One region of the Mesorhizobium sp. WSM3873 genome, then DNA from elsewhere that is predicted to be linked to it. Evidence: predicted binding sites of a transcription regulator. Region 1 holds the regulator's gene; the other holds the start of a gene.
The links. Region 1 encodes PhoB, which activates phosphate uptake and scavenging genes when phosphate is short. Its sites were predicted from a motif close to TGTCATNNANCTGTCAT; they were not measured.
Positions count from the first base shown of each region.

Region 2: A9K71_RS27060 (PhoX family phosphatase) is a predicted target of PhoB. The motif match lies at 3,763-3,779, and genes of this name have one in related genera.

Region 1 covers NZ_LYTM01000045.1:286,421-293,578, forward strand. The annotation lists gene pstS (phosphate ABC transporter substrate-binding protein PstS) at 1-151, shown strand, start outside; gene pstC (phosphate ABC transporter permease subunit PstC) at 215-1,201, shown strand; gene pstA (phosphate ABC transporter permease PstA) at 1,205-2,056, shown strand; gene pstB (phosphate ABC transporter ATP-binding protein PstB) at 2,053-2,856, shown strand; gene phoU (phosphate signaling complex protein PhoU) at 2,877-3,581, shown strand; gene phoB (phosphate regulon transcriptional regulator PhoB) at 3,601-4,290, shown strand; gene A9K71_RS24385 (ROK family transcriptional regulator) at 4,591-5,826, opposite strand; gene xylF (D-xylose ABC transporter substrate-binding protein) at 6,177-7,158, shown strand, end outside.
Region 2 covers NZ_LYTM01000055.1:216,872-224,029, reverse strand. The annotation lists gene A9K71_RS27085 (DMT family transporter) at 1-269, shown strand, start outside; gene A9K71_RS27080 (SulP family inorganic anion transporter) at 284-1,993, opposite strand; gene A9K71_RS27075 (helix-turn-helix transcriptional regulator) at 2,073-2,342, opposite strand; gene A9K71_RS27070 (phosphatase PAP2 family protein) at 2,437-3,138, opposite strand; gene A9K71_RS27065 (hypothetical protein) at 3,155-3,493, opposite strand; gene A9K71_RS27060 (PhoX family phosphatase) at 3,843-5,837, shown strand; gene A9K71_RS27055 (GNAT family N-acetyltransferase) at 5,899-6,579, opposite strand; gene A9K71_RS27050 (MarR family transcriptional regulator) at 6,576-7,082, opposite strand.

The DNA.
Region 1 (7,158 bases):
GTTCTTCGCCTGGTCCTACGCCAAGGGCGACGACATGGCCGCCGAGCTGGACTATGTTCCGATGCCCGACGCGGTCGTGAAGAGCGTCGAGGAAATGTGGAGCAAGGACATCGTCGACAGCAACGGCAAGCCGCTCTACTCCGGCATGTAATTCCTCCGGAATAAGGAGGGCGCCTCGGGCGCCCTCCTGTCTCTTTCGAAATGCGAGGGGCAAATGACAGCCGTTTCCGAAGCCGTGACATCGTCCGCCATACGGACCAGGGAAGCGACGGTGCGCCGCTTCGCCCTGACCGACACGATCTTCCGAACGGTCACGCGCCTCTCCGCCATACTCGTGCTGGTTCTTCTGGGCGGCGTCGCGGTCTCGCTGATCGCCGGCTCGTGGGAGGCGCTATCGAAGTTCGGCTTCTCCTTCCTGACGACTGAATCCTGGAATCCGGTCACCGAGAATTTCGGCGCGCTCGCGCCCATCTACGGCACCGTCGTCACTTCGGCCATCGCCATCCTCATTGCCGTGCCGATCGGCATCGGCATCGCCGTCTTCCTGACCGAGCTCTGCCCGCGCCCGCTCAGGCGCCCGATCGGTATCGCGGTCGAGCTGCTCGCCGGCATTCCCTCGATCATCTACGGCATCTGGGGCCTGTTCGTCTTCGCGCCATTCCTGCAGACGACGGTACAGCCGTTCATCATCAATCTTTTCCACGGCATACCGGGTCTCGCCAGCCTGTTTGCCGGTCCGCCCTACGGCATCGGCCTGCTGACGTCGTCGCTGATCCTGGCCATCATGGTGCTGCCCTTCATCACCTCGATCACCAAGGACGTGTTCGACACGGTGCCAGCGGTGCTGAAGGAATCGGCCTACGGCATCGGCTGCACAACCTGGGAAGTGACCCGGCGTGTGGTCATCCCCTATACGCGGGTCGGCATCATGGGCGGCGTCATGCTCGGTCTTGGCCGCGCGCTCGGCGAGACGATGGCCGTCACCTTCGTCATCGGCAATGCGCACCGCATCAGCGCCTCGCTGTTTGCGCCCGGCACGACGATCTCGGCGACCATCGCCAACGAATTCACCGAAGCCGACGGCGAGCTTTACACGTCCTCACTGGTGGCACTCGGACTGATCCTGTTCATCATCACCTTCATCATCCTCGCGCTCGCACGCTACATGCTGTTGCGCATCGATAGCCGCACGGGAGCCTGACCGATGTCGACAGCCGCATCGCTCCACCGAAGCCGCAAGCGCAAGAACGCCGTGATGATGGCGCTGTGCACCATAGCGGCGGGCATCGGCCTCGTCTGGCTGGCGCTGATCCTCGGCGCCCTTCTCTATAAGGGACTCTCGGGGCTCTCGCTTTCGGTGTTCACGCAAATGACACCGCCGCCCGGCGACGCCGGCGGCCTGCTCAACGCCATCTACGGCAGCATCGTGATGACCGTCATCGGCATCGTCGTCGGCACGCCGATCGGCGTGCTCGCCGGAACCTATATGGCCGAGTACGGGCGCTTCTCGCGCCTCACGACAGTGGTGCGCTTCATCAACGACATCCTGTTGTCGGCGCCGTCGATCATCGTCGGCCTGTTCGTCTACGAGCTGATGGTGCGGCCGATGGGTCATTTCTCGGCGATCGCCGGCGCGGTGGCGCTGTCGATCCTGGTGATCCCCGTTGTCGTGCGCACCACCGAGGACATGCTGAACCTTGTGCCCAACGCGCTGCGCGAGGCTGGCACCGCCATCGGCGCGCCGCGCTGGGTGGTGATCCGCTCGGTCGCCTATCGCGCCGCACTGTCCGGCATCGTCACCGGCATATTGCTGGCGATCGCCCGCATTTCGGGCGAGACGGCGCCGCTGCTCTTCACAGCGCTCAACAACCAGTTCTGGTCGAGCAATCTCAACGCGCCGATGGCCAGCCTGCCGGTGACCATCTTCCAGTTTGCGCTGAGCCCTTATGAGGAATGGCAGCAACTGGCCTGGACGGGCGCACTGATAATCACCCTGACGGTTCTCGGGCTGAGCATCTTCGCCCGCAGCCTTACCGGACGCAGAGAGGACAGATGAAACCGATGTTGTCCACCGACCTGAACGTAGCCGAGACGACCGCCGAGAAGGCCAAGATCGAAGTCAAGAACCTCAACTTCTACTATGGCCAGTCGAAGGCGCTGAAGGACATCAACCTGTCGCTGCCCGAGCGGAGCGTCACCGCCTTCATCGGACCTTCGGGCTGCGGAAAGTCGACGCTGCTGCGCGTGCTCAACCGCATCTACGAGCTCTACCCGAAGCAGAGCGCCGAAGGCCAGGTGCTGCTCGACGGCAAGAACATCCTCGACCGCTCGCAGGACCTCAACCTGCTCAGGACCAAGATCGGCATGGTGTTCCAGAAGCCGACGCCGTTCCCGATGTCGATCTACGAGAACATCGCCTTCGGCGTCAGGCTGTATGAGAAGATCAGCAAGGCCGAGATGGACAATCGCGTCGAACAGGCGCTGAAGCGCGCCGCGCTGTGGAACGAGGTCAAGGACAAGCTCAACGCCAGTGGCCAGAGCCTTTCGGGCGGCCAGCAGCAGCGGCTCTGCATCGCCCGCACGGTGGCGGTGAAGCCGGAGGTCATCCTGCTCGACGAGCCGGCATCGGCGCTCGATCCGCTCTCGACCGCCAAGATCGAGGAGCTGATCGACGAGCTGCAGGCCGACTACACGATCGTGATCGTCACCCACAACATGCAGCAGGCGGCGCGCGTGTCGCGGCAGACGGCGTTCATGTATCTCGGCGAGCTGATCGAATTCGACCGGACCGAGAAGATTTTCACCTCGCCCCGCGAGAAGCGCACGCAGGACTACATCACCGGCCGCTTCGGCTGAGTTCATACGAGGACATAACCATGGCCCATACGGTCGCTTCCTTCGACGAGGATCTGAGGCAGATCAGCCAGCTCATCCGCGACATGGGCGATCTTGCCGGCTCGATGGTCGGCGCGTCGACCAAGGCTCTGCTGAATTCCGACAACGCGCTGGCGCAGCGCGTGGTCTCCGACGATGCCATCATGGACGCGCGCCAACGCGAGCTCGACGATCGCGCCATCACGCTGATCGCCAAGCGCCAGCCGATGGCCGACGACCTGCGCAGCGTCGTTGGCGCCATCCGGATGGCCGGCGATCTCGAGCGCATCGGCGACCTTGCCAAGAACATCGCCAAGCGCGTCGGCTCGGTCGGCGTCAGCGCCGCGCCGCGCGATCTGTCGCACTCCATCGACTCGATGGCGCAGCTGGTGCTGATCCAGGTCCAGGGCGTGATCGAGGAATACGCGGCCGGCGACGCCACGGCGCTCGCCAAGCTCCGCAACGACGACGAGCGCATCGACGTCAAATACACCTCCGTCTTCCGTGAGCTCCTCACCTACATGATGGAGGATCCGCGCAACATCACGGCTTGCACGCATCTGTTGTTCTGCGCCAAGAATCTGGAGCGCATCGGCGACCACGTCACCAACATCGCCGAGAACGCCTACTATGTGCTGACCGGCACGCAATTGCCCGCGAATCGTCCTAAGCAGGACGAGACGGCGATGTCGGCGCCGGCGGCCTGACAGCGAAGGTGCCTGCTAAATGATCGCGCCACGCATCATGGTGGTGGAGGACGAGGAGCCGCTGGGGGTGCTGCTCCGCTACAACCTCGAATCCGAGGGCTATCAGGTCGAGGTGGTGACGCGCGGCGACGAGGCCGAGATCCGCCTGCAGGAGAATGTGCCCGACCTTCTGGTGCTCGACTGGATGGTGCCGGCGGTGTCCGGCATCGAGCTTTGCCGGCGCCTCAGGATGCGGCCCGAGACCGAACGCCTGCCGATCATCATGCTGACGGCGCGCGGCGAGGAAAGCGACAGGGTGCGCGGCCTCTCGACCGGCGCCGACGACTATCTGGTCAAGCCGTTCTCGACGCCGGAATTCATGGCCAGGGTCAAGGCGCTGCTGCGCCGCGCCAAGCCGGAGGTGCTGTCCAGCGTGCTCAAGGTCGGCGACATCGTCCTCGACCGCGAATCGCACCGCGTCTACCGCAAGAAGAGCGAGATCCGGCTCGGCCCGACCGAGTTCAGGCTGCTTGAATTCATGATGCGGCATCCCGGCCGGGTGTTCTCGCGCAGCCAGCTGCTCGACAATGTCTGGGGCGAGACGATCTATATCGACGAGCGCACCGTGGACGTGCATGTCGGCCGCCTGCGCAAGGCGGTCAACAACGGCCGCATGCCGGACGTCATACGTACCATCCGTGGGGCGGGCTACGCGATCAGGGAAGACTAGAGCCAGGGCACCGAAGGTCTGACGGGTTCTATCTGCGCTGGCGGGTTATCGAGACACTGGTGCTTCGCCGTCCACGGGCGGAGCACGAAGCGTCGCGACGCGGCGCAGACCCGACGATCCACGCGACTTCCTCGCGCCGCGGCGGTGCAGAAATTCTGCTCCGCCGGTAATGGCATGGATTCCAGGATCTGTGCGACGGAGCTTCGCTCCTGCTCCGCCCGAATGACGAAGCTGCGGGGCCTTCGCTAATCTCCGGCGTCTGCAGGACGCACAGAAGCCAACGATCGCTATCGAAGCTGCTCAGGCCACGTTCTTGCCCATTCTCGCCTGCACGCCCGAGGCGAAAATCTCCTGGTCGACGAAGGTCAGCGCGCGCATGGCGCAGCCCTCGCGGATCAGCGGCAATTCGTTCGGCTCGGTATCGAAGGAGATCGAGTTTGAATGCTGGCCTCCGGCGGTCTGGCCGATCGCCTCGCGCAGCGCCGGCTCGATCAGGTCGAAGGCGGCGGCGCTGACGCCGACCATGGCGACCGGCGCCGGGTCGATCAGCGCGAACAGGCTGCCAAGGCCGAAGCCCAGCGCCTCCCCGGCCCGGCGATAGGCCTCGCGCTCCGGGCCATCCGTCTCGCGCGCCTTGGCGGCGAGCGCCCGCATGTCGGCGTCGCCGACATCGACCGGCTCGGCGTCCTCGCTCATCTTCATGGCGCTGCGCCAGATGGCGTAGTTGCCGGCATAGGCCTCGACGCAGCCGCGGCGTCCGCAACGGCAAAGCGCGCCGCCCGGACGATGGATCATGTGGCCGAACTCGCCGCCGGAAGAATGCGTGCCGGTGAACAGCTCGCCCTTCAGCACCAGGCCCATGCCGATGCCGTGCGAGAGCAGGATGGCGATGAAATTGTCGCGATAGCGGTCGGGATCGCGCCACTGCAGCGCCACCGCCATCATGTTACAGTCGTTTTCCATGGTGGCCGGAATGCCGAATTCCTTTTCCAGGATGTCGGCGAAGGGAATGTCGGTCAGCGGCGTGATCGGCGACCACAGCATGGCGCGGGCATGGGAATCGGTGATGCCCTGGATGCCCATGGCGATGCGGGCGACGCTGCCGACGTCGAGGTCCGGATCGTCCAGCCGGCGCCGCACGATCGCCAAGCATTCGCCGATCAGCTCGTTGCGCGGCATGGTGAGGGTATCGAGGCGGCGCTGCTCCTCGGCGATGACCTGGCCCGCATAATCAATAACGGCGACCGAGAGGAAATTGAGCGACAGCACCACCGTCACCACCGCCGCCGCCTCAGGCCTGAGCGCGAGGCCCACCTGTGGCCGGCCGCGCTTCAGAGACGCGGTCTCGCTCGGCTTGCTCTCGGCCAAGATGCCTTCCTGGATCAGGTCGGAAGAGATCGCCGAAATGGTCGAATGGCTGAGCCCGGTGGTCGCGGCGATTTCCGTGCGCGACGGTTGGCCGGCCCGGCGCACGGCCGAGAGCACCATGGCGCGGTTGCGCCGGCGCAGATCGTCGTGGCGGATTCCGACCGACATTTTTTCTCCTCCCAGTCAGCGCGGCCTCTCGATCATGCACAGGACCCGGCGACGCGCCAGATCGGTTCAGTCCCGGACGCCGGCACCCGAACCGTCCCGGTTTTTGCAAGTTTCGGTGGACGCGGGCTGCGCCTCCACCGAACTGTTGCGCGATAGTGGCAGAAGCGGTCGGCACTGTCATTATTTATTGCGGGTCTCGAAAAAAGTACGCGACACCTCAAAAACCGTCAGAATTGCAGTTGACAGTACCTTAGCCTTGGATCAGTATTTTTTCGAGGCTCGAAAAAAAGTTTCTACATGGCCTTCGGGGCCAATCTGGATCGCGCCGCGAGGGGCGCAGGGAGGATATCATGAAGAGATTCGCAACCGCCATGCTGGCGGGCATCGCCATGTCGTTGACGCTGGCGTCGGTCGCCGAGGCGAAGGACAAGGTGATCGGCGTCTCGTGGTCCAATTTCCAGGAAGAGCGCTGGAAGACCGACGAAGCGGCGATGAAGAAGGCGATCGAGGCCGCCGGCGACAAGTACATATCCGCCGACGCACAGTCCAATCCAGGCAAGCAGCTGACCGACGTCGAAAGCCTGATCTCGCAGGGCGCCAATGCGTTGATCATCCTGGCGCAAGACGCCTCCGCGATCGGGCCGGCGGTGCAGAAGGCACTCGACGAAGGCATTCCGGTCGTCGGCTACGACCGCCTGATCGAGAATAAGGACGTGTTTTATCTGACCTTCGACAACAAGGAAGTCGGCCGCATGCAGGCCCGCGAGGTGTTCAAGGCCAAGCCCGAGGGCAATTACGTCTTTATCAAGGGCTCGGGCGCCGACCCGAATGCCGATTTCCTGTTCTCCGGCTCGATGGAAGTGCTGAAGGAAGCCATCGACAGCGGCAAGATCAAGAATGTCGGCGAGGCCTATACCGACGGCTGGCTGCCCGCCAACGCGCAGAAGAACATGGAGCAGTTCCTGACCGCCAACGACAACAAGGTCGACGCGGTGGTGGCGGCCAATGACGGCACTGCCGGCGGCGTCGTCGCGGCGCTGACGGCGCAAGGGCTGGCCGGCACCGTTCCGGTCTCGGGCCAGGACGGCGACCATGCCGCGCTGAACCGCATCGCGCTCGGCACCCAGACGGTGTCGGTGTGGAAGGACGCGCGCGAGCTCGGCAAGCACGCCGCCGAGATCGCCTCGCAGCTCGCCGACGGCAAGAAGATGACCGACATCGCGGGCGCCAAGGACTTCACGACGCCTGGCGGCAACACCGTCAAGTCGCTGTTCCTGACCCCGGTCGCAATCACCAAGGATAATCTCAACCTCGTCATCGACGCGGGTTGGA
Region 2 (7,158 bases), on a different contig from region 1:
GTGACCTGTGGCTTCACCTCGTCGGGGTGGCTATGCTGTCGCTTGCCGGGCAATTCCTGATGAGTTGGGCCTACGCCCGCGCCGAAGCGCAATATCTCATCCCGACGGAATACTCGGCCTTCATCTGGGCGATCGCGCTCGGCTGGTTCTTCTTCGGCGAGGAGGTGGCCTGGACCACGCTGACCGGGGCTTGCCTGATCGTCGCCGGCTGCCTGATCGCGGCGCGCGCTAACCCGAAACTCGCCGAGCCGATCGAAGCGGCAGTTTGAGAGAACATGTCGCTCTACGCGGACTGCGATTGTCCTTTCAGCTGCGCCCGCGCGTCGCGAATCGAGGCGGCATAGGTAACCAGCGGCCGCTTGAGGCCGTGGTTGATCAGCATGCGCCTTGTCTGCGGCGCGGCACCCGCGATGATGAAGCGCACGCCGGCGCTTCCGGCCTTGTGCGCGGCGCCCTCGAGGACGTTTGCCGCCGTCGAGTCGAGGAACGGCACCGCCGAGCAATCGAGGATGAAATTCTTGCGCTGGTCTGCGATGCGGTCGAGCACGGCGCCGACGGTCGAGGCGGCACCGAAGAAGAATGCCCCGGAGATTCGATAGATGACGGTATCGGCGTCGGCCGCCTGGCTTGAATCATAAGTGGCGGCGCGATCGGCGACGTCCTCCGGCACCAGCGGCAGATCGGCCTCGACGGCGATGGACTTGGCCATGCGATCGATGAACAGGATCGACCCGAGCGCGAAGCCGACGACGATGCCTTCCGTGAGATCGCGGAAGATGACGATCAGGAACGTCGCCATCAGCACCAGCGCGTCGCCACGCGAGGCTCTGAGGAGCGTGACGAAAGCCTGCTTCTCGAACATGTTCCAGCACACGACGGCGAGTACGCCGGCCAATGCGGCGAGCGGGATGTAGCTGGCCAGGGGCGCCGCCGCCAGCATCAGGACAAGCAGGATCGCCGAATGCAGCATGCCGGAGACGGGGCCATGCGCGCCGGCCCTCACATTGGTGGCCGTGCGAGCGATCGTGCCGGTGGCACATATGCCGCCGAACAAGGCTGACGCGATGTTGGCGAAGCCTTGCGCCACCAGTTCGCAATTGGAGCGGTGCCGCCTTCCGCTCATGCCGTCGGCGACCACGGCCGAAAGCAGCGACTCGATCGCTCCGAGCAGCGCGAAGGCGATCGCGTCCGGCAGCACGTCGATCATCCTCTCAGGGCTGACCGGCGGCAGGGCTGGCCATTGCAGGTTCCGCGGGATGCCGCCATACCTCGTGCCGATCGTTTCCGCAGGCAGGGCGAACAGCCCCACGACCAGCGAGGCGATGCCGATGGCGATCAGCATCGCTGGCCATCTCGGCCGCCAGCGCCGCAGAAAGACAATGGTGAGGACCGTCAGCATCGCCACGAAGGTCGCGGCCGGACTGATCGTGCCGATCGCCTCGCCGATCGCGGTCAGCTTCGGCACCAGCGGCCCGGGCTCCCTGCTGGCGAGTTTCAGCCCGAGCAACTCGACGATCTGCCCGGAGAAGATGATGACAGCGATCCCGGCGGTGAAGCCGACGGTCACCGGATAGGGAATGAACTTGATGTAGGTGCCAAGCCTGAGATAGCCGATGGCGAGCAGGAAGACGCCGGCCATCATCGTTGCGAGCAGCAGCCCGTCGACGCCGACGCGCGCCACCGTCGCCGCTACCAGCACGATGAAGGCGCCGGCAGGACCGCCGACCTGGAAGCGGCTGCCGCCAAGCGCCGAGATGATGAAGCCGCCAACGATCGAGGTGTATAGGCCTCGCTCCGGCGTCACGCCGGACGCGATGGCGATCGCCATGGACAACGGCAGCGCGACGATGGCCACCGTCAACCCCGCGACGGCGTCAGCCCTGAAATGCGCCAGCGTGTAGCCTTCGCGCAGCACCGTGACCAGCTTGGGCGTGAACAGCTCGGCAAAGGCCGGCCGCGCCTGGGGGTGGATTGACCGCCGGACCTGATCCATGGGCTGCCTTCCGCTCCGTAAGGGCGGCGGGATCGTCGGCAGGGCTGTCGGCGGTCGCCGTCGCGACTTCTTGTGCGGCTCAGCCTTGGGAGTTCTGCGGCGTGGCAGGCTTGAGGCGCACGCCCCTGCCGCCGCGCTCGCTGGCCTGGTTCTCGCCGATCAGCTCCACCCCGGCCTCGTCGAGTGCCTGGATGACCTTCATCAGCGTATCGACCACGCCTCTGACGACACCTTCACTCGCTTCCATGCGTTGGATGGTCGGAAGCGAAACCCCGGCGCGCTCGGCGAGCGTTTTCTGGTCGATACCGGCCAACGCCCTCGCGGCGCGCATCTGCGCGGCAGTGATCATTGGCCAGAACCCCTGTCTGAGTCTGCAGTATCAATGGATAATCCAAATATCATGATGTTTCAAGCATCATAACAAACAGTTGAAACATGAGCACTCATTCGCTGTCCGCCACCACTTTGCGCCGCTGCAGCAGGCGCGCTGCAAGCCAGCACAACATGGCCCAGGCAAAGCCGGCGCACCAGCCGGCAAGCACGTCGGACGGCCAATGCACGCCGAGATAGACGCGGCTGGTTCCGACCAGCACCGTGGTGAGCACGGCGAGGCCGAGCACGAAGATCTTCATCCTGCGGTTCGGTAGGAAGCGCGCGGCGAGCGAGCCCAGCGTGAGGTAGGTCACGGCCGACAGCATCGCATGGCCGCTCGGAAAGGAGAGCGAGGTCTCGTTGACGAGATGCGAGACGAGATCGGGGCGGGGCCGGTCGACCTCGAACTTGAGCAGGCTGGACGCCGCCTGGCCGCCCGCCACCGAAACGAACACGAACAGTGCGGTCGCCGGTCGGCGCATCAGCAGAAAATAGACGATCACCGCAGTCGTGATCAGCACCAGCACGCTGGTGCTGCCGAGCGCGGTGATATCGCGCACCGCGCCTTGCAGCCAAAGCGGACCGATCGGGCTGTCCGGCTGCCCGGCATGGCGGAAGGCGAGCAGGATTTCCGTGTCCAACGCATGCGGAGTCGTGGCGCGCGCCACGCCCATGAGTTCCACCAGGCCCCATAGCCCGCAGGCGATGGCCAGCCCGGCCGCAAGCACCGGGAATTCTATTCTGTTGAGCAGCGCCTTGGCGGTCGATTTCATGCCGGGCCTGCTCCAATTACAGCCGCTGCATATAGGGTCCGAGCGTGATCAGCGCGACGGCCGCGATCGCCAGCACGACGCCTGTCGCTTGGAAAGTGTTGAGGCGCTCTCCAAAGAAGACCAGCGCCACGACATTGACTGAGACCAGCTGGATCACTGCCGACAGGCTGAACGACACCGACATGCCGAATTCGCGGATCAGCCTGAGCATGATCAGATTGCCGGCGGAATAGAGCGCCAGCGTCAGCACGATCTTGCCGAGACTCGGCGCCAATCCCCATTGTTTGGCCGCCATCGCGGCCAGCAGGAAAATCACAGTCGAAACGCCAAGCTGCGCCAGTCCCCAGAGACTCACGTTCATCCCTCCCGAAGCGGCCTTCGCCGCGCCGCTCGCCGCTTTTGTTTCCGAAGCGCGCGAAGCCGTCAAGCTGATGGAGTCGGGCAAGCTACGCTGCGACGGGATCGAAGGCGGAATCTCGCAAGGCAAGCCCCGCAGCCATGGTTGGCGTCCTTGCGCCGAGCGCGCTCGGGAGTCTGCCCGCCGTGTGTTGTGGGCCTCGTGTGGGGCCAATGCGTGGGCGAACAGTCATCAGCCGGCAAATTGGCGTTGCTTAATGGGGCTGATGTCACGAAAATGTGATCGGCCGCCTATAGGGATCGACCGGTTACACGTTCCAGCCACCTCAAGAGCCAGAGGACAGCCCATGACCCAACCTGAGATCCGCTTCCGTACCAGCCAGCTCGAGGAGAATGACGGCCCGCCCGTCAATCCTACCGACAACCGCACGATGGGCGAGATCATCGCCGCGCGTTTCTCGCGCCGCGACTTCCTCAAGGGCTCGCTGGCTGTCTCGGCCATCGCCGCTACCGTGAGCCCGCTGGCGCTCGTCGCGGCAGACGAGGCGCGCGCCGCTGAGGTCTCGGCCTTCAAATTCGACGAGCTCGAGGCCGGCATCGACGACAAGCACCACGTCGCGCCGGGCTACGATGCCGACGTGCTCTTGCGCTGGGGCGACCCGCTCTTTACCGATTCGCCGGAATTCGACCCGGCAAAACAAACGGCCGGAGCCCAGGCAAGACAGTTCGGCTACAACAACGACTATATCGGTTATATCCCGATCGAGGGCTCGGCCGAGCATGGCCTGCTGGTCGTCAACCACGAATACACCAACCCGCATCTGATGTTCCCCGGCATCGTCAAGATTGTCGACAAGGACGGCAAGAAGGCCGCCGAGATGGCGCCGCTCAGCAAGGAGCAGGTCGATGTCGAAATGGCGGCGCATGGCGGCAGCATCGTCGAGATCCGCAAGGAGGGCGGCAAATGGCAGGCGGTGCGTGACGGCAAGCTCAACCGCCGCATCATGTCCACCACCGAAATGGCGCTGTCCGGTCCGGTAGCCGGCCATGATCGCGTCAAGACCAATGCCGACCCGTCCGGCACCAAAGTCTTCGGCACCCTCAACAACTGCGCCGGCGGCGTTACGCCCTGGGGCACCTATGTGATGGCCGAGGAGAACATCCACGGCTATTTCTCGGGCGAGCTGCCGGAAGGCCACAAGGAGGCCGCCAACTACAAGCGCCTCGGCATTCCGGAGGGCGCCTATGAATGGGGCGCGCACTACGATCGCTTCAACCTCGCCAAGGAACCGAACGAGCCCAACCGCTTCGGCTGGGTCGTCGAGGTCGACGTCAACGACCCCAATTCGGTGCCGAGGAAGCGAACCGCCATGGGTCGCTTCAAGCATGAGGGCGCCGAATCGATCGTCACCAAGGATGGCCGCGTCGTCTTCTATCTCGGCGACGACGAGCGCTTCGACTATGTCTACAAATTCGTCACCAAAGGCACGTTCAATCCGAACGACCGCGCCGCCAACATGAACCTACTCGACGAGGGCACGCTGCATGTCGCCAAATTCGCCGAGGACGGCTCGGTCGAATGGATGCCGATCGTGTTCGGCGAAGGTCCGCTGACGGCGGAAAACGGTTTCGCCAGCCAGGCCGACGTTCTGATCGAGACGCGTCGCGCCGCCGACCTGCTCGGCGCCACCAAGATGGACCGGCCGGAAGACATTCAGCCCAATGCCGGCAACGGCAAGGTCTATGTCATGCTGACCAACAATTCGAAGCGCAAGGCCGACCAGGTCGACGCCGCCAATCCGCGCGCGGCGAACGCCTTCGGCCACATCATCGAGATCGTCGAGGATGGGGGCGACTTCGCCGCCATGAAGGGCAAGTGGGAAGTGCTCCTGAAGTGCGGCGATCCCGCGGTGGCCGATGTCGGCGCCACCTTCTCGACCGCCACCACCGCCAATGGCTGGTTCGGCATGCCGGACAATTGTGCCGTCGACTCGGCCGGCCGCCTCTGGGTCGCGACCGACGGCCAGGGCCCGAAGGCCACCGGCCGTACCGACGGCCTGTGGGCGGTCGATACCGAGGGCGCGGCGCGGGCGACCTCAAAGTTGTTCTTCCGCGTGCCGATCGGCGCCGAGATGTGCGGCCCGCTATTCGCGCCGGACGACCAGACCGCCTTCGTCGCCGTCCAGCATCCGGGCGACGGCGGCGAGGACTGGGAAGCTTTCGGCCGCCCCTCCTATTACGAGGATCCATCGACCCGGTGGCCGGACTTCAAGCCGGACATGCCGGTGCGTCCGGCGGTCGTTGCCATCACCAAGCAGGGCGGCGGCAAGATCGCGGTCTGATTGGCGACTCGCTTAAGCAGGGGGAGGGTTGCGATGATCCGCGACCCTCCTCACCTTGCGATTACTCCACGCCTCGGACCACGGCCATGTTCAGGGTGGTTCTCAACCGGAAGCCGATGGCCTCGTAAAGGCCGACGGCCGGAGCATTGCTGGCGTAGGCGTGCAGGTATGGAACCTCGCCCCGCGCCATGATCCGGTTCGCCACGAACAGCGACAGCAGCTTGGCAAGGCCGCCGCCGCGTAAATCCGGATGCGTGCACACGCCGCTGAGCTCGGAGTAGCCGGGCTGCTTCATGCGCTCGCCGGCCATCGCCGCGAGCCTGCCGTCGATCTTCACGCCCCAGAACTCGCCGAGGCTCAAGGCCTCGAGCGTGAACGGGCCGGGCTTGGTGAGCGATGCCAGAGCGAGCATCTCGGCCGCATCGTCCGGCGTCAGTCGCTGCACGCGCTCGTCGGAGGCGGCTTCAACCGGCTGCTCGGCAACCATCTGCACCAAGGACGCGGTCGAAACCGCGGCAAGTTCCGAAGGCAGGGCGATCGGGTCCGTCTGAACCAGGATGGCGCTTTCAAGCGGCGGGAGCAGCTTGCCCAGGGCTTGTAGGCTTTCCGCATCGTCCGCAACGGTGGCGGCGAAGGGAACGATCGAAGGCCGGTACCGCCTGGCAAGGGTATCGCCTTCCGCAAAGGCCTGATGGCGCGTCGCCAATGCGCTCCAGATCGGACGGTCGAGAACATGTTTCATTGTGCGACGGCCTTGGGTGCGACTGTCTTGGCCTTGTCCGCCCGGCGGTCGAGCGGGGTCGCCGCCAGTCGATCCTCGATGGCGGCGAGCTGGCCAAGCAGCGGCCCGGAGAGGTCCGCGCACAATTCCGCGACCGCGCCCTCGATGCGCGGCCAGACGTCGTGCTTCGCGGCGTCGACCAGCCGCTGGCCGTCCGCTGAGAGGGAAACGATCCGGCGCCGCTGGTCGTCATCCGATGGTGTGACTTCGACCAGGCCGAGCTCGGTGAGCAGCGACACGGCCCGCGTCACGCCTGGCTGCGCGATGCCGAGCGACTGCGCCAGTTCGCCGACCGGCAGCGGCCCCAGCCTGTCGAGCGCGGCGAGCAGCGGATACTGACTCGACTGGATCCGCACATCCAGGCGATCGAGCACGCGCTGCGTGTCGGCCTGCAACTGCTCGCCAATGCGCTTCAGCCTGCTGCCGAGGCAGAGAAAGCCGAGGGACCTCAGAACATCTTCCATCGTCGAACTGCCGGAACAAAAAGATAACATGATATATAACATTGCATGGAAATTGGCAATATGGTTTCACGATGCA